One region of the Paenibacillus wenxiniae genome, then DNA from elsewhere that is predicted to be linked to it. Evidence: predicted binding sites of a transcription regulator. Region 1 holds the regulator's gene; each other region holds the start of a gene.
The links. Region 1 encodes NrdR, which represses ribonucleotide reductase genes. Its sites were predicted from a motif close to AACACNATATATNGTGTT; they were not measured.
Positions count from the first base shown of each region.

Region 1 (6,317 bases):
TCTGGTCGTTGCGGATATTCCGTTACTGTATGAATCAAAAGGTGCATATACATTTAGCGAAACGATGGTCGTCTATGTACCGCGTAATATTCAGCTACGGCGACTAATGGAGCGCGATGGTCTGGACGAACAGCAGGCGTTACAACGTCTGGCTGCACAGATGGATATCGAGGAGAAGAAAGAGCGCGCAGATATTGTGATCGACAATAGCGGAACATGGGAGCAGACAGAGGAGCAACTGGAGCGTTATTGGACAGGAAAGGGATTACGATGAATAAGCTTAAACAAACCTTTCTACGTAAACGAATTTTGCTTCCGCTGTTCGCGATTGTACTCGTATTGATCTTATTTAATACACGCTGGCTATCGCTTATTTATCCAATTCAATATCGTGATGAAATTCGGAGCCATGCTTCGAATTACGCGGTAGACCCATATCTGATCGCGTCTATTATTAGAGTGGAGACGAATTACCAGCCAAGTATGGAATCGAAAAAGGGCGCACTTGGACTGATGCAGCTTATGCCAGATACCGCAACCTGGGCAATGGAAAAAGCGCATCTGAAAGATGTGACGCTGGATTCAGTCAAGCATGATGTGGAGCCGAATATTGAGCTGGGTAGCTGGTATATTAACAATCTGATGCAGCAATTCGGCGGCAACGAAGTTGCTGTGATCGCGGCTTACAATGCAGGTCCAGGCAAAGTGAAAAATTGGATCAAAAACGGCCAATGGGACGGTACGCTAGAGGATGCCAAAGATATTCCTTATGGCGAAACGAGACATTATGTGCAACGTGTATTATATTATTATAAGCAATATACCAAATTGTATGACCGATTTTGACAAGGCACAGCTGCCTTGTTACCTTTTCTGAATCATGCAGCATGTATAACGCACTTATAGACGAACAATAAATGTGATTTAAAACAACAAACAGACACACCAGATGAATGCACAAGCATTAGCAATGAAAGGAAGGTGACACAGCGGTGAAATGCCCCTACTGCGGTCACAATGGAACGAAGGTGCTGGACTCGAGGCCAGCTAACGATAACAAATCGATTCGCCGAAGACGGGAATGTGAAAGTTGCAGCCGTCGTTTTACAACGTTTGAAATGGTCGAAGTGACCCCGCTGATCGTGATCAAAAAGGATGGAAGCCGGGAAGAATTTAGCCGGGACAAATTGCTGCGTGGTTTGATCAGAGCATGTGAGAAGCGTCCGGTATCGGTAGATCAGCTTGATGCGATCGTGTCCGAAGTGGAAAAGAGCCTATACGCCACCGCACTGGCTGAAGTGGAAAGTCGTGCTGTTGGAGAGCTTGTCATGGAACAATTGTATCCGGTCGATGAGGTGGCATATGTACGCTTTGCTTCGGTCTATCGTCAATTCAAAGATATTAATATGTTTATGAAAGAGCTGCAAGGACTACTGAGCGACGATCCGAAGCATGATAAAAAGTCCAAGCGTGAAGCTCATACTAGCTCATCTGATTCACGTTCGGATGATCAAGATCGGGACAATGCGCAGCAAGAGTAGGATAGGGCACATTTATTAATTTGTACCTAGTTTAGTTCATTTGATACTGAATGGATAATGAGTAAACACATCTCAAAGCTTACACGATGATCAAACCGCTTGTACTGTTTACGTTCTCCATCTGCATATGAACAAGACAAGATAACATCATCGCTCTGGAGTAAGGAATCTACTCTGGAGCGATGATGTTTTTTACGCTGTTTTCGCATAGGATGTTCTTGATGACCGTTTGTAGTGAAGATAGGAGTAAAAGGTTGGGGAAAGGATGATAACTGTCTCATATGTGTCTGCTCTATACAAGTCGCCTAACATCCAAATATTAATACGTCGCGTTTAGAAAAGATATAATTATTTCCTTATCATTGTGTTCCTATTGTCCATATTTAAATCACGCTTGAATTAAGCACAGCTTATACATTGATATACATTTCTATATTGTTGGTGATCATTTTCAAAAGCACTACGTCATTATAATATTGCCCAATAAATGTATAAAAATACATAATAGAGATAGTAACATGAATCACTGTTTCATTTAAAAACAGCCAAGGAGATGATATTTTGTTTGATTTGACCAAGAAATCGATCAATATGATGCTCGTCGTCGCAACTCTGTTTTCGCTACTGACCCCTGTCGTTTCACCAACCCCGGTATCTGCCGCAGGCGATGCAGTTGTCAATTTGTCATCCACCAAGCAGTTGATTCGTGGTTTTGGCGGTATTAACCATGCACTGTGGGCAGGCGATCTGACATCTGCACAGCGTGATACTGCATTTGGTAATGGTAACAATCAGTTAGGCTTCTCGGTACTGCGTGTGTATATTGACTCTAACAAAAGCAACTGGGCAAAAGAGTTACCAACCGCTCAAGCAGCCGCAGCACGCGGTGCGATTGTATTTGCTTCTCCGTGGAATCCACCCGCTGAAATGGTTGAGACGTTTAATCACGATGGTGATCCATCCGCCAAGCGACTGCGTTATGACAAATATGCAGACTATGCCAAATTTCTGAACGAGTTTGTAGCATACATGAAAAGCAACGGTGTGAATCTGTATGCGATCTCTGTACAAAATGAACCGGATTATGCGCATACATGGACATGGTGGACACCACAGGAAATGCTGCGTTTTATGAAAGAAAATGCAGGTTCGATCAATGCGCGCGTGATCGCGCCCGAATCGTTTTCGTATTTGAAAAATATGTCTGATCCGATTCTAAACGATCCGCAGGCACTGGCGAACATGGATATTCTCGGAACGCATACATACGGGACATCGTTCAACAACTTCTCGTACCCATTGTTCCAGCAAAAGGGAGCCGGAAAAGAATTGTGGATGACCGAAGTGTATTACCCTAACAGCGATAACAATTCTGCCGATCGTTGGCCAGAAGGTGTCGACGTAGCTTACCATATGCACAAAGCGATGGCCGTCGGCAACTTCCAAACCTATGTATGGTGGTACATCCGTAGACAATACGGACCGATGAAAGAAGACGGTACGATCAGTAAACGCGGCTACAGTATGGCACACTTCTCCAAATTCGTGCGCCCAGGCTACACTCGCGTTGATGCAACAGAAAGTCCAAACAATAACGTATTCGTATCTGCGTACAAAGGCGACGGTAAAGTCGTTATCGTAGCGATCAACAAAAACAATTCGGCAACCAATCAGAACTTCGCCCTGCAAAACGGTAGCGTATCCAAAGTGTCCTCCTGGACAACCGATGCGAGCCGTAATCTGGCACCAGATTCTGTGAACACGTCGGGTTCGTCGTTTAGTGTAAGCTTGCCTGCACAAAGTGTAACTACGTTTGTTGCTGATTTGAAATAAGACGTTACCTGGCAGTCGAGTTCACCCGGGTAATTTATCCAAGTAATGAAGAAACTATTTACAGCAAATTGCAGCATGAGACTGAGCTTGAAGTTAAAGTGGGAAATGAAAGTCAATTGGAAAGTGAACATGTAATTTACTGTGTACGCTTAGAATCAACAGGCAGAGACGGGGAATGGGATCAAGAGGTATGGACCCATTTGAACTTGAAGGCATAGGTATTAGGTATAAGTTGAAAAATAATGGAAAGCCGTCGATTCGCACTTTGTATGCGTTCGGCGGCTTTATTAAATAAATGGGAGCGGAGTAGATTGGATAAAGTTCTATTTCTGAACCTATACGGAGCATATAGAAATATGTAATGTAACCCTCCAGTACCTTGCCTAACCCCCATTTAAAATCTGGTTTACTGTATCTTATCAAAACATAACTGTAACACATAATCAATTCATCTCTGCTGTACAATATCCTAATTCGCATGTAACATCTAAAGCCATTGTATCGTAGTCAACGTACCCGAAATACGATATGAATTTGAGTAGTTAGTCTTGATGGAGTGATGCTGAATAGTGACAGGCAGTAAAATCAAAGAGCTGTAAAGTTAAACACAGGTAACCAAGTTAATATCACGATGAACTATATACACATAATATTTTATACGATTAAGATAAATGTGCCAAAGCATACAAAAAAGCACGTAAACGACGAATCGATTACGTGCTGGTTATAAGCATATGGTGCGGTCGAGAGGACTCGAACCTCCACGGGGGTAAGCCCACACGGACCTGAACCGTGCGCGTCTGCCAATTCCGCCACGACCGCAAGCAATATGTAACTTCCCGTTCCTCTTGGTGTGTGGTTCATGATGTGAGACAGGAAGTGGTGAAAGAATCACCGTATTTAAGATACTACTACATATCGAGATGAAGTGCAACAATTTTATTGCTTCGCGACATAGGCTCTGTACAATTGATGGACTGTACGAATGTTATTGTTTCAGCATGTACGCTCCATACAGGTGATGGAATACAAGAATGTTATTGTTTCAGCATGTACGCTCCATACAGGTGATGGAATACAAGAATGTTATTGCTCCAGCATGTACGCTCCGTACAATTGATAGAATACAAGAATGTTACTGCTCTAGCATGTACGCTCCGTACAATTGATAGAATACAAGAATGTTACTGCTTCAGGATGTATACTCCATACAGGTGATGGAATAGACGAATATCACTGTTTCAGATGTAGACTCCGTACAACACGATGGAATGCAAGAAGGCTGCTGTTACAACATGTACGCTCTGCACATCAGTTTGCGTAAACACCTTGCTTTAAAAGGACTGCACATTGTGCATAAATCGTGTACTTGGCGTTAAGATGTTTGGCCAGACAGTTTATCTGCAATCGTTTGGATGACGTATGATTTGGCAAGCGGGGTGTCATTGAAGAAGCCCGGATCAACGATATACACATGTCCATTTTGTACGGCTTTCAGTCCACTCCATGCTGCACTGTCTGCTGATGATTCCATACGCTTGCTCAGAGCTGCTACGGTATCTTCCTTTTCGCTTGTTGCAATAAACAGGGTGTCGGGATTCATTTGTTGGAGCTGTGCCATCGTAATAGTAGTCGATGCTGCACCTGCTGGAATACTTTCTGGCGCTTTCAGTGCCAGATCCTGATACAGTACCGCACCTGTGCCTTGCTGCGAGCTACCGTATACTTGCAGTGTATTGCCCTTCATCATCACCGCTGCGGTTGTGCCTGGATTTGCTGCGGCAATGGTGCTCTTCGCACTATTGGAGTCTTTCTGGTAAGCATTCATATATTGACGTGCGATCGTATCGCGGTCAAGGAATGTGCTGTACATATACAGTTCACTACGCCAATCGAGTGTTGGATCGATATAGACAGTTGGAGCGATTTTGGACAGGGCATCATAGGCCGTGCGATCGCTACTGTCGGTAAAGATCAGATCGGGTTTTTGCCCGGCGAGTGCAGACGGATCAAGTGAACCATTCGATGTCTCAATCAGTGTCAGGCTGTCGCGCTGTTCCTGGTTAGTGTAAGGTGGGAATACATAGCTTCCACCGGCTGGTTTGGCTGCCAGCGACACATTCGCATCGAGTGCGTTCAAGTAATCCATCGCCAGCTGGTCAGTCACAGCGATCCGTTTGGGTGAGATTGGCACATTGACCATCTGTCCGAATGAATCTCGTACCGGCATCACCTTAATCCCATTCGGATTAAAAATATCGGCTCGCGTCTCTTTCGGCTGTCCACAGGCTGTCAAAAAAACAAGTAATAAGGCAAGACCCAGTCCTGCCTTTGCTAAAGCTGAATACTTCAACGATATTCGCCTCTTTTCGTGTGTATCGATAGATCCGGCAAGGAAAGTGACGACGCATCATAGAAATGCGTCGTCAAGAAGTCGCACATCCCTTTATCCGGCTCGTTATCTTAAAATATTCGATAACATTATTATACCAGTTGTATAGGAATGGAAGTCAACGCAGCAAGCGAACTGTCACGGGGTTGTCACAGAGTGGGGTTGTGGGAGTGAGGATTGGAATTGAATGTAAGGGTGAGAGTGGGGAATACGTGAGGGTGGTAAAATGGATTTGGTTTATAAAGTAAGATAATTGAAGCAGTAAGAGCAGTAAGAGCAGTAAGAGCAGTAAGAGCAGTAAGAGCAGTAAGAGCAGTAAGAGCAGTAAGAGCAATGAGAGAAATAAGAGCAGTAGTTTTGCAGAAATATGATGGAGTGGCTTGTTGAACTATAAAGGAAATAGAACACAAAGCAGGCATGTGATGGAGCAATTGGATGCAAGAAAAAGCTCAACAGAATTGGAATTTTCTATCGAATGGTTAAAATATTGACTCGCAAATTTCAGCATGATATATTAAAGGAGTTGATTCATTGGAGTCATACATAATTAT
Region 1 covers NZ_JBCGUH010000001.1:589,729-596,045, reverse strand. Annotated here, with positions in the region: gene coaE (dephospho-CoA kinase) at 1-274, shown strand, start outside; gene AAHF22_RS02520 (lytic transglycosylase domain-containing protein) at 271-846, shown strand; gene nrdR (transcriptional regulator NrdR) at 993-1,541, shown strand; gene xynC (glucuronoarabinoxylan endo-1,4-beta-xylanase XynC) at 2,133-3,374, shown strand; tRNA gene AAHF22_RS02505 (tRNA-Leu) at 4,110-4,196, opposite strand; gene AAHF22_RS02500 (ABC transporter substrate-binding protein) at 4,750-5,727, opposite strand.

Region 2 (6,317 bases), on a different contig from region 1:
GTTTGAGCAGTTCGCCTACAGGCTCGTCCGGTGCCAGCTGCTCGCCACCTTCCCATATGCCTTCGCGCATCATAAAATCCGACGCTTTGGCAGGTTGTGCCGCTTGAATGCGATAGCGATGCAGCAATGCCTGTGCTGCCAGCTCCATACATTGATCAAGCGCTTGCCGAAATCCATGCTCATCCGCTTCTGCATTCAGACCCTGATGTACACCATAATCGATACCCAGCTTCACCAGATTGATCGTATTAAATGACAGATTGCCTTTACCAGACAGATGATTGCGACCGAAGCGATCGGCGATCACACGTGTGCGGCAACCCATCGTAGCAAACTCGGTATCTGGATCGCCTGGTACTACATGCTCCAGATTGAGCGGAGCATCCAGATTGGCAAAGTTCGGATACAGTCGTTTGGACGAACAATCGATCGCTTTGAGGAACAGATCATAGTTAGGATCACCGGGTTGCTGATTGATTCCGCGCTTGCATTTGAAAATCTGAATCGGGAAAATAGGTGTCTCACCATGACCCAGGCCTCGTACCGTAGCAGCAAGCAAACTTTCGACGACCAGTCTTCCTTCCAGCGAAGTACAGGTGCCGTAATTAATACTTGTAAACGGAATCTGCCCACCGCCCCGGCTCGACATCGTATTCAGATTGTGGATCAAGCTTTCTGCGGCTTGAAATGTCTCACTGCGCGTCTCTTCCAGCGCATATCCGTATGCGAGCGGATATTGCTTGGCAAGACGAGCATCGCTCATCTCCGCTCCAGCAAGCAGACGTTCCAGCGCATCGGCAGTCGCTTGCTGTAACTCCGGCGATTGTGCAGCGGTGCGATGCCATTCACCCAAATAATGTAGTCCTTTGCGCAGATGTTTACGGAATGAACGGGTGACATATGGAGCGAGATCATAGTCGAGCTTGTTGGCAGCCACGCCGCCAAACTGCGAATTTTGCTGACATTGAAAAATAATCGCCACCTGCGCCATCGCCGTCATAATCGAATTGGGGGTGCGTAAGCTACCATTGCCACTGCTAAAGCCCTGACAAAGCAGCCGTTCAAACGGAATGAAAATACAGTTCGTCGTGCCCAGCGCATAATGATCCAGATCATGAATATATAGCCGATTAGCTCGTACTGCTTCGGCAATAGGAGCAGGGAGCATATGCTGCTCGGTATACCATTTAGAATATTCACTGCCCAGCCGGCTCATTTTACCGGAAAAGCTGTCTCCGTTCAGATTGGCATTTTCACGTGCCGATTCATGTTCTCCATATATAATATGCTGTCCTAGCTCTACGAGTGGATGGATAGGCTGTTCCACTGGTGGATCGGTTAGCTCATATTCATCTGCTACCGATGTGTTGGATCGAGCCGCAATGGGATCAGGCTGTGTATGGCGGTGGGGAAGATGATATGAAAATGGATAGGAGTCATCATACGTATGATGATCAGAACGTGAACCGTCCACTTGGATAGACTTTGGTTTGCTGGTAGTGTTAGTTTGCAGCTCGAATGGCTGAATGGTCATGATAATCATCCCTTTCTATTCAGATGATGTGATGTATGAGTGCTATGAATTCGCCAAGCACATACGAAATCCACTATGGAATACATTCTATATATAGATGTTATAATCCGTATATGACACAATATATTGACATTCACTTCGAATTCAGTATACCCGTACAATACTGAAGCAACCTAGCCGTTGGGCATAACATTGGAATTTGGGTAAAACAGAGGTAGAATACAATCAAAACAGAGGAGGAATGAAAAATGGCTATTGCAGAAGTAACCGTCATTCCAATCGGAACAGGCAGCACCAGTTTGAGCGCCTATGTTGCAGATATGCAGCGCGTACTGGACACTCAGCAAGGCGTTACCGTACAACTCACACCGATGAGCACAATTATCGAGGGTGACATCGCCGACGTGCTGCGCGCCATTCACGCCCTGCACGAAAGCCCATTCCAGGCAGGCGCCGGACGTGTATCCACATCGATCAAAATCGACGACCGCCGCGACCACCCTACATCGGCCCAATACAAACTCGATTCCGTACGCGAAAAACTATCCAACGGCACAAGCGCAACGACAACGAAGTCCGAGTAAACTATACAAATAACTACAACCCAGACACCTACAACTAGAACACAGACATGATAAGCACACCTCATATACCCACTAAACTGCACCTAAAAATAAAAGAGGCAACTATCCTAATCAAACGGTAGTTGCCTCTTTTTATAATGATCAAAAAATCTATGTATACACATACTAAGCATCTATTGAGATCAACAAAACTACAATCCTAAACCTAACCTCACCCAACCATAAACAATCATGCCAAAGCGATATTAAAAAAGAGCTAACTAGAGAACCCCGAAATACCGTAGGAGAATAATAAAAACAACAAAATAGCGAAACCACTACATAACGAAACAACAAAATAAAAGAAGCAAGGAAAGAACAACCAAACAACGTACAGCCTAAAAAAAAATTACATAAATACCCCTATAACCTGACTCCATCCCAAAGTTAATTCAAAACCATTCACTTTATATACTATTACCTATATACATCATCAAATCATAACAAGCGACACAACTAACAATTTCAATACTAAGAAATTTATTAAACTCCATTTAATTCAACCCAACCTAACTATAACAACTAAGCAGAAAGTAGAAAAATTAGTTCAGACAGTAATCATACATTAGTGATACCAGCAAGAATCATTCAGTATACCCCACCAAGAAAAAAACACCTTACCAAACAATACCTTCAAACCAGTAACCTATCTAAACTAACATTCTTTCCTATGCCCTCCTCCCACCCTAAGTGGGGTTGCGATCCTCACTTAGAAATTCCAAATGTTGCGCCCGCACAGAACGGAGGGAAGGAAATAAGGGGAAAGGACGACCTTTGAGCACGGGAATCTACAACTCACTCCTACTCCGTAGATTCCTGTGCGAGACCGGAGTCCGTCCCCTTATTCCTTCCCGGAGTGGTGTCCACAACAACAACGCAATTTCTCATCCCCAGCAACCCCACCAATTTTAATAACATTTTTAGTCCAACTTCATAAACTTTTAAGATAACCCGGTTATAGTTAAGTCATACCCCTTTTTGAATATATAAACAACTTGAACGCTACGGACTGCGACCGTAGCGTTCTCTTTTTGGGCAAATATTATAATAGAAGATACCTAAAATTATAAAATTAATGTTTCTTTAAGGTTGTTATCAGGTAATTTTAAGATGAGCAGGCTATAATGTCTGTAATAACCCCTTTTGAATTACTATACCTTGAACCCTATCAACTGCGAATGATAGGGTTCCTTTTTTTTGTCTGGATAAGCGATAATTGGACGATCCCCGGTCTTACAACCTGAATGGTTGTCATGACCGGGGATCTGTTTGGTGTGTTGCGTCTTATGTTTTATAGTTCGTGTCATAAGCCAATCATGCAGCTTACGAGCCATATGTGAAATGCTTCATGTGCGTTTGTTATACGTGAACAAGACGGTTCAAGTCGAACTAGGCGTTATGCCGGTTCGAACGCTGAGATGGATCAGCGTGCGTAGAGTCAGGATGCGTAGACCTGCTCTCCAGTTTCATATGGCTGCCTGCTGCAGCTATTTGTTAACCCGTAACCTCGTGTATGCGGTGAAAAAACATGGTGGACGAGGACGGTTTTGGTTCGCTTGCTTGTAAGGTATGCACATAGCCATACATGGAATAGGTTATGTGAGCATACACGGTAAATCCAAAACAACAAAAGCCCTACCTCTCTTCTGTCCTTGCGGCTCCGATGACCGCGCCAGTGTGAATCAGATCGTCAAATTTCAATGGGTTTAGGAAAAAGGAAATTTGAAATGATTCCGGCAGCATCCGGAAAATTGCGAAGGATAAAACCGAGGGTTAAAAATAACATCTAATAGCATACCGCATATCCGTGAAGAAGTCAAATTTTACAATCAATAGAACAAAAAAGCGAACAGGAAGGGCTGCAATGAATAGAGGCTTTGTGCCGTACTGTCTTTCCTTTTATGTATGTTGCGCCTTGAAGAGCTACGATGAATGTAGGCTTTGTGCTGCTTCCTATGATGGCACGATAGCTACAATTGCACAACGAAGTAGGATGCACTGGTGCTGATTCGATCGCATACATAGTAAAACCCGAAGCTTCTATATTAAAAGAGGCTTCGGGTTTTGTTGTTGCGATACTTCACTTATGGAATACGTAAGCAAAAAGGTGTGCGTAAACGAATGTGGCTATACATCGCACGGGAATCTACATCTATTCCTACTCCGTAGATTCCTGTGCGAGACGAGAGTTCGTCTCCTTATTCCTTACCGTAGTTGTGGATGCCCTACCACATATGTTTGCGCATTACTTTATTTTCGCTATCGTCATCTATCTAAAACGATTAATACGTTTTGCTCAATGTAACCATGCCGTTGCTGTAAGCGAGGTTCCATTCGAAGTTGTCAGCGAACCAGCGTACTGGAACGAGCGTGTGACCGTTCATCGAAATGATCGGATCGTTCAGCGCTTTACGCATGTTGTCTACTTTGTACACTTTTGCGTTAGCGCCTTTTGTCCAGAACTCGTAACGTGCCAGACCTGTATCCAGCCATGTCGTGGATGTCATTGGATCGTACCATGTTTTCATGTTGGCATTAGCTGCCAGATGACGAAGTGGAACATACGTTGTACCCATGTATACTACTGGTTTCATTGGCATCATCATGGACATACCATTCACCATGTACATTTTGCTGTTCATGTTGAATTGGATGGCGCGTGTTTGCAGCTCCGGATTGAAGTCAGCGCTTGTGCCTTGTGCAGCAAATGCGCCAGCAGCAGGAAGCATCAGGGAGAGTCCAAGAACAGGTGCAAGCAGTTTTCTCATTTTCATTGTCTATTACCCCTTTACGAAAAGTTAATGTATTGGCCTGACCATAAGGAAATATAACGCTTCCACTAATCAGGAAAAGCGTGACCGTTCTCCAAATCTATTCGTATGTCAGCACATTGATGCATATTGGAGAATCGTATGCTTATGTTGTTGCTATCTATGTATTGTATAAACGGATTCGAAAGTAGTTAATCAGATAGTACCAAAAAAGGATAGATTTTGGTTGGATGGCGAGTCATCCTCGACCGAATGAAGCAGGACTATGGAAACGGATTCCAGATTTTAAGGACAGGATAAAGGGCAGGGAAGTCAGCGAGCATTATGCTATATTGTTTATTTAAACCGGATAGCGATCGTTCCACCATAGGATGTATGATCAGGCTGTACATAGTAGTCCAGCGACTACGTTATAGGTAGAGGGGAATAGTAATGTTGTACAGTAAGAAGCAGCTCCTGGGTAAATGCAGGTGTATTTTATGAAAGAGTGTGCATCACAATTGGAATTGCAGTTCGTAAATGGTGTCTATCCCAGCAACAACAGTTTGCATGTATGTTCTGATCCATAGACTGGCAATTGCACATAAGGCTAGCAATCGCACATATATAGTATCTATTCCCAACCAGACTAATCATAAAAAAACCAGCCGATCAAGGAACATCGCCCTTCGATCGGCTGGCTGGTGTGGCGGCATGTGAGTACAGGCTTTCGCCTGTCCATCACATGACTACGGTATCGTCATTCCATATCATCATTCAATTAATACGTTTTGCTTAGTGTGATCATGCCATTGTTGTACGTTACATTCCAATCGAATGTCTCCGCTACAAAGCGAACAGGCACCAGTGTGCGTCCGTCTCTGGAGATCGTCATCGAATCGGTCATCATCAACATATTGTTGATTTTGTAACGACGAGAGTTGTTCCAGAATTCAAGTACATCACTACCTGTGTTCAGCGTAGTCGATTTCATTTTGTTGTCGAAGGAGATTTTTGCACCGATATTTGCTGCCAGATAACGCAGTGGGATATACGTTCTGCCATTGTACATCACCGGTTTTGTCGTCATACCCATCGATTCACCGTTTACCATATACATTTTGCTACCTACAGTGAACTGAATGACTTTGGTTTGCAGTTCAGGGCTTGCATCGGCAGATGTTGTACCGTTCATGCCGCCCGTTGTACCACCGTGGTTCATACCGCTATGATCCGTACCTGTAGAAGGTGTTGTTGTACCGCCAGTTGAAGGTGTGGTGGAGCCGCCGCTGGATGTACCGCCGAATTTCTCAGGGTACTGCATTACGATCGCTTCGCTCAGAATATCGCCAAACATAAACATGTGGGCATAAGCCATACGTTCCTGGCTATAGGCTTTGGCGTAATCTT
Region 2 covers NZ_JBCGUH010000003.1:226,487-232,803, reverse strand. Annotated here, with positions in the region: gene AAHF22_RS07070 (anaerobic ribonucleoside triphosphate reductase) at 1-1,534, opposite strand, end outside; gene AAHF22_RS07065 (MTH1187 family thiamine-binding protein) at 1,783-2,118, shown strand; gene AAHF22_RS07060 (stalk domain-containing protein) at 4,440-4,931, opposite strand; gene AAHF22_RS07055 (copper amine oxidase N-terminal domain-containing protein) at 5,689-6,317, opposite strand, start outside.
Region 2: the regulator NrdR is predicted to act here: its motif matches at 1,650-1,667, upstream of AAHF22_RS07070 (anaerobic ribonucleoside triphosphate reductase).

Region 3 (6,317 bases), on a different contig from region 1:
AACGACGCTGGCGGAATTAATCTGTTGCATGCAATGTACATCAACGATTGCTATTTCGCCGCATCCGTTCATTTCCGTTAGATCGAGCAGCTAATGCACTCTTCCACAGTCAGACGCTTGGTACGTGTGTAGTACAGAGACTTCAAACCTTTATGAGCTGCATACAGATAGTAACGTGCCAGCTGGCGTGTCGTTACGTCACTGCTTACGTGCAGGACAGTCGAGATCCCTTGATCCACATGCTGCTGAATTTCAGCAATCAGATCAAGCACTTTAAACTGATCCATCTGGTATGCCGATTTGTAGAAGAAGAAGTTATCTTGCTGCATGTAAGGCATTGGATAGTATGTCGTCGAGTTCGCATAGGTGCGTGTCTCGATTTGCTCAACAATCGGCATAACGCTGGACGTTGCATTTTGAATATAGGAAATACTTGCTGTAGGCGCAATCGCCAGACGGTATGCATGGTACAGACCATTTTTCATCACATCTGCTTTCAGGTTTTGCCAGTCGGCAGGACCTGGAATGTACATGCTGCCAAACAGTTCCTGTACGCGTGCACTCACCGGACGATAATCCGTCGACAGGTAACGGTCGAAGTATACACCGCTCGCATAGTCGGATTTTTCAAAGTCCATAAATGTTTCCTGTTGCTCACGCGCGATTTCCATACTCTTCTCAAGCGAATAGAAATTCATCATCATGAAGAATGTACGCACGAATTCTTTCGCTTCGTTGCTTTCGTAAGCGATTTTGTTTTTCGCCAGATAGCCGTGCAGGTTCATCACGCCCAGACCGACGGAACGCATCTCACGGTTCGCTTTCGCCACACCCGGTGCATTCGCGATATTCGTCATATCGCTAACTGCCGTCAAACCCATAATGCCTTCATGGACAGATTCACGGATTTTGCCCAGTTCCATCACATTCACAATGTTCAGGGAACCGAGGTTACAGCTAATATCGCGGCGGATAATGTCTTCTGTACCGTAATCGGTAATTTCGGTTGTCTCCTGTAACTGGAAGATTTCCGTACACAGATTGGACATTTTAACAGAACCGATATTGTTCAAAGCATGGAATTTATTCGCATTACTTTTGTTCATAATATATGGATAGCCAGATTCCAGCTGGATGCTTGCAATCTTAGTCAGCATATCGCGTGCGCTCATAATGGCTTTTTTCTTCACGCGCTCATCAGCAAGCAGTGTATCGTACATCTCATCGATATTCATATCGTCCAGATGCTTACCGTATGCTTTGAAGACGCTATATGGAGCGAATACGTGCAGCATTTCATTGTCTGCTGCCAGTTTATAGAATCGGTTCGGTACGATCAGACCGATCGACAGAGTTTTCAGACGTGTACGCTCATCCGCATTGATCTTTTTGCTATCCAAAAACTCTAAAATGTCCCAGCCGAAGATGTTGTAGTATGCCGCACCAGAGCCTTTACGTTGACCCATTTGATCCGCATAGGAAAAAGCATCTTCCATCAGCTTCAGTACAGGCATAATGCCTTTCGCTGCGCCTTCTACGCCTTTGATTGGCTCGCCGCGTCCACGTAGTTTGGACAGGTTTACCGCTACGCCGCCGCCAATTTTGGACAGCTGCATACATGTATTCAGTACATAATTGATCGAATTCAGGGAATCGTCCATTTCGAGCAGGAAACAGGATACCATTTCACCACGACGACTTTTACCTGCATTTAGAAATGTTGGCGTTGCTGGTTGCAGACGCTGCTCCATCATGGAACGTGCTAGCGTCTTCGCGTTTTCCGCGTTACCGCGACCGAGATGCAAAGCGACAACAGCTACGCGATCTGGATAGTGCTCCAAATACTGGGCACGATCATTCGTTTTTACTGCATAGTCTTTATAAAATTTGGAAGCCGCCATATAGGAAGGGAATTGGAAGCCGTAGCTATGTGTGATCGCGTATACTTCTTCCACCGCATCCGGACTGTAATGTGCATACATGTCCTCATAGTAATCGTTGTCGATCATGTACCGCACTTTAGACGCTGTGTCCTGGAAGTGCATACTTTTCTCGTCCACTTCTTTCATATATTCCTGTACCGCTTCTTTATCTTTATCCAATCGGAAAAAACCGTTCGCGTCGCGTTGCATCAATAAGTTGTTCAATTCAATATGCCGCAATTTTTTCTACCTCCTGTACGAATCGTTGAGCATCACCCGTGGTGCCCGACAGTTCAAATTTATATACAACTGGAACACCGTAGCGCTCCGAGATTAAATCCGCACTTTTGCCAAAATTGTCACCCCAGTTACGATTGCCGCTGGCAGCAACTCCAAGCAGACGCTGATGGTTCTTTTCCAGAAAATGATTCACTTTTTCAGGAATCTGACCGAAGCCTGTCGTATACGTGATCAATACAAAAGGTTCATTCAACTGGAGTGCTTCTTCAATCTGCACCGCCTGGACGGATGAATGCTTCAGTTTTCCGATAAACCGTTTAACATTGCCTGTTTTGGAATCATATGCAATCAGCATAGGTGACATCTCCTTCTCCACTCAATATATAGTAGCTATATGTAGTGCCATGTTGCAGGGATTCAAGGCGGTTTGGTACGTCCAAATCGCGGCTAACCTGCTGCCGTAGCGCTCTTATGTAGCAATTACCCATATACTGCACATTCAAACACCGTGACTCAATATATGGAGGATGCTTTTGAGTTTACCCTCTATATATTGTGTTGTCAAGGCAACTTGCCTATCATTTGAACGGTCGAAAAAGGAGGCTTCTGGAGCGAATCCTCCCTGAAATGGCATAGCTACGCCTTCCGTTCACACGTCTTCCTCAGATGAGTATGAACGAAAAATATTTCGCTTGACACACCATATGTTGTATGGTTGCTATTTACTACAAATTTCATTTTTTTCACTGAAATCTGGAGATCAACCACTTCAAATTGTGGACACTCAAGTATAAAACTTTACTGCTTTCAAACCAAAAAAGCAAATGAAAATTACAACCTTTTGAGAAAGTTCATAATTGAAAAAGCTTGCAAAATTCATTTTTATTTCTTGGTGTCTCATTCGTATGTAAATCAAATTTGAAGATTCGTCGCTAGACCGCCTTTTGAGAGCGAATTCAAAGTAAATGGCTGGAATGATCACAATGAAAATAATCATGAGGAGGCAAAATAAAATATTTTATAGTTGACGAAGTTATGTCAGTGTATTTGAAGTGCTTTTTATGTATTTAACATTTATTGGATTCCAGTTCGCATTCTTTATTTTGTGGAGTTATCCATTTACATGTACGATTTATTAATTTTAGTCGATTTTAATCATTCCATTTACTTTTATAAAATGGAGATCGAACTTCTCTTTTATTTTTTGTCGACGTGTATGATCGTATATAGCAGACATAAATGTCTATATTTTCATTCTACATTCTATAATTTTAAATAATTTACATATAATATATAATCAAAACGTAATATGAAAGCGTATACAAAATAAGGAGGGATTTCATGTTATCCTGGATTGGAAAATGGTTTCTACTCGCTTCGCTCGTCATTGCCGGTTTTACATCAGGGTCAGCTCAGTATGCTTCGGCTGCTGCACCTTCGGTCGGCTCTATTCCGGCTTCCTCTATTCCGGCTCCCACGGGAAGCGGTGTGATGACGTTCAAACTGATGAATGCGACGAATGGTGCGTATTCGGATAGTCAAGTGTACTGGGGCATTCTCGGCATTAATCCAGCAACGAAACAATGGAGTTATCTGACCAGCTCGGGTGAACTGCGCCCGATCTCGGCAGCACTTAATGATGCTTCCGGGCATCTAACTAAGAACGGCGTGAACTACGCGAATATTTACAGCACGATCGCACAAAAGGAATGGGTCAGCTTACCGAAGATGGATTCGGGTCGCATGTTCATCTGTGTCGGTTCTCCATGTTACATCAAAACGTACAATGATGGCTTTGCCGGACCTGATATTAACAATCCGTCTGATCCGAATTTGAATGTGTATTTTGATTTTGTCGAGTTTACCGTGAATGATTCTGGCTATCATGGGAATACGACACGTGTCGATGGCTTCGGTTTTCCGTTACAGCATCGCCTTGTGAACCGTGCTGGCAACTATGACCGCACCGTAGGCGAGCAGGAATCCGAAACACGCGCTAGCCTCTTTAGCAAATATCGCAGTGAAGTGCCGTCGGCGTTTAAAGGTCTGGCTGATGTGCAGGCACCTTACCGTATCGTTGCTCCAATTCATGGCTCGTTCAAGGCTGGCGGCGCGAACGCAAATTATTTTGCCGGTTATGCCAATTATTCGACACAGGAGATTCTACTCTGTAATGGTGCATTGCAGGAATCCCCGGGCATCTGCTCCGCGATCAATCGTCATGTGTATAACAATCAAGCCGATTGGAACAATGTAGCCGCTTATTACAAAGCAGCTCCAGCGAATTATTATGCTAAGTTCTGGCATGATCATAGTATCGGCGGACTGGCGTATGGATTTGCTTATGACGATTATAATCAGCAGGCAGCTTATCTTGAGGTGGGTGATCCGAAAGGGTTGATCGTTCGAGTGGGCTGGTGAGGTTGGTTTGCTGCTTCATTTCTGCCTGCTATGTATTATTGAAAATTCAATCTGCTTAATTATCGTAGAATCGCTTGCTCGAAAATGCATATAGTGAGTTGTGATGCAAACCTTGGTGCTTTTTGCAACAATCACTTCAAAAAGGAAAAAGAGATCAGAACTTGGGTGGAGGTACGAGAATCTGCGCATTAGCAGTTAATGTAGATTCTCGTACCTCTAAAATCGTTTCTTTTACCTTTTTCGTTGTGCACATCTGCATCGCAAGATTGTTAAAAACAAATAAATATATAAATTCGAGATCATTTATATGTAAACAACAGATACGCTTTATATAGAAGGAAAGTTTATATTAAAGTAATAGAAATATAAAAATTCTAAATTTTTCGTAATACATAGAATAAATTCTTTTATTATATATAGGTATAATGTACTATAGATAAGTAATGTTAATTTTTTACTTTAGGGAGGAACAATGTTGGTTACTGAGCAAGAACAAGAATTAAAAACTTTAATTGCAACAATAGAAAATATCAAAAGTAATTTAAATCTATTTGACACTTTTATAACTAAAATCGCCTTTCCTTACTATAAACATTTCACATTCAACTCCTATATCAACTTTAAATTTCCATTGACTATTTTAGTTGGTAAAAATGGTTCAGGTAAAACTTCTGCTATTCACGCGTTGTATGGATCTCCAAAAAACAAAAGTATAAGCGACTATTGGTTTTCTTCTAAATTGGATCCTATCGAAGATTTTAGAGAAGATATTCAAGAAAGACCTTGCTTCTTTTATGAATACTATAGTAAGGAAAAAAATAAATTAGATTCCAATTATAATGCTGTACTTTATCACCGAATCAAACATAAAAATTCAAAAGTTTCAGACTATTGGGAAACTGCCAGACCTAAAAAAAAGTACCAAATGAATACAAAAGAACGTTTTTCTCCTGTTGATAAAAATTTAGTATATATTGATTTCAGAAAAGAATTAAGTGCATTTGATAAGTTTTTTTATTTTGGTAATGTAGATAATTTACGTTCTGCTGGTGTTCAAGATTATTTAAGAACACAGTCTAAGAAATTAAAAAACGTAATTGATTCAGGCAATATAGTTAATCTAAAAAGTAAAACTGGAACAGATAATCCTCAAAACAAAAAAGTAGTTACATTAAGTAAAGAAGAAGTTGAAGCAATATCAGACATTTTCCAAGAAGAGTATAATGAAATTAAAATTATAAAACATAAATTTTTTCATGATTGGGGTACCTCTGTAATTTTACAACGTAAAGGGTTTACTTATTCAGAAGCGCATGCTGGTAGTGGAGAAATTGCAATTGTTATTCTAGTTCATAAAATTTTGAACGCTGCACCTAATAGTCTAATTTTGTTGGATGAACCTGAAGTTTCTTTGCATCCTGGTGCTCAAAAAAGACTGCTTATATTTTTGCTAAAACAAATCGTAAGATATAAACATCAAATTGTGCTGTCTACTCATTCCCCCGTCTTTGCAGAAGACATGCCTAAAGATGCAATCAAACGTTTTTCAAGAAATCCTGATACTCATAGAATTGACATTTTAGATGAGTGTTTTCCAAGTGAAGCTTTTAAGTTTCTAGGTCTATCCTCTAAATATGATAATGCTAAAATTCATGTGGAAGATGGTCTAGCTGCTAGAATCTTAGAAAAGGTTATAAAAGTCTCCTCAGATAGATTTGATGCTTTTGAAGTCTT
Region 3 covers NZ_JBCGUH010000013.1:45,247-51,563, forward strand. Annotated here, with positions in the region: gene nrdE (class 1b ribonucleoside-diphosphate reductase subunit alpha) at 78-2,162, opposite strand; gene nrdI (class Ib ribonucleoside-diphosphate reductase assembly flavoprotein NrdI) at 2,149-2,517, opposite strand; gene AAHF22_RS18770 (glycoside hydrolase family 64 protein) at 3,504-4,583, shown strand; gene AAHF22_RS18775 (ATP-dependent nuclease) at 5,059-6,317, shown strand, end outside.
Region 3: the regulator NrdR is predicted to act here: its motif matches at 2,705-2,722, upstream of nrdI (class Ib ribonucleoside-diphosphate reductase assembly flavoprotein NrdI).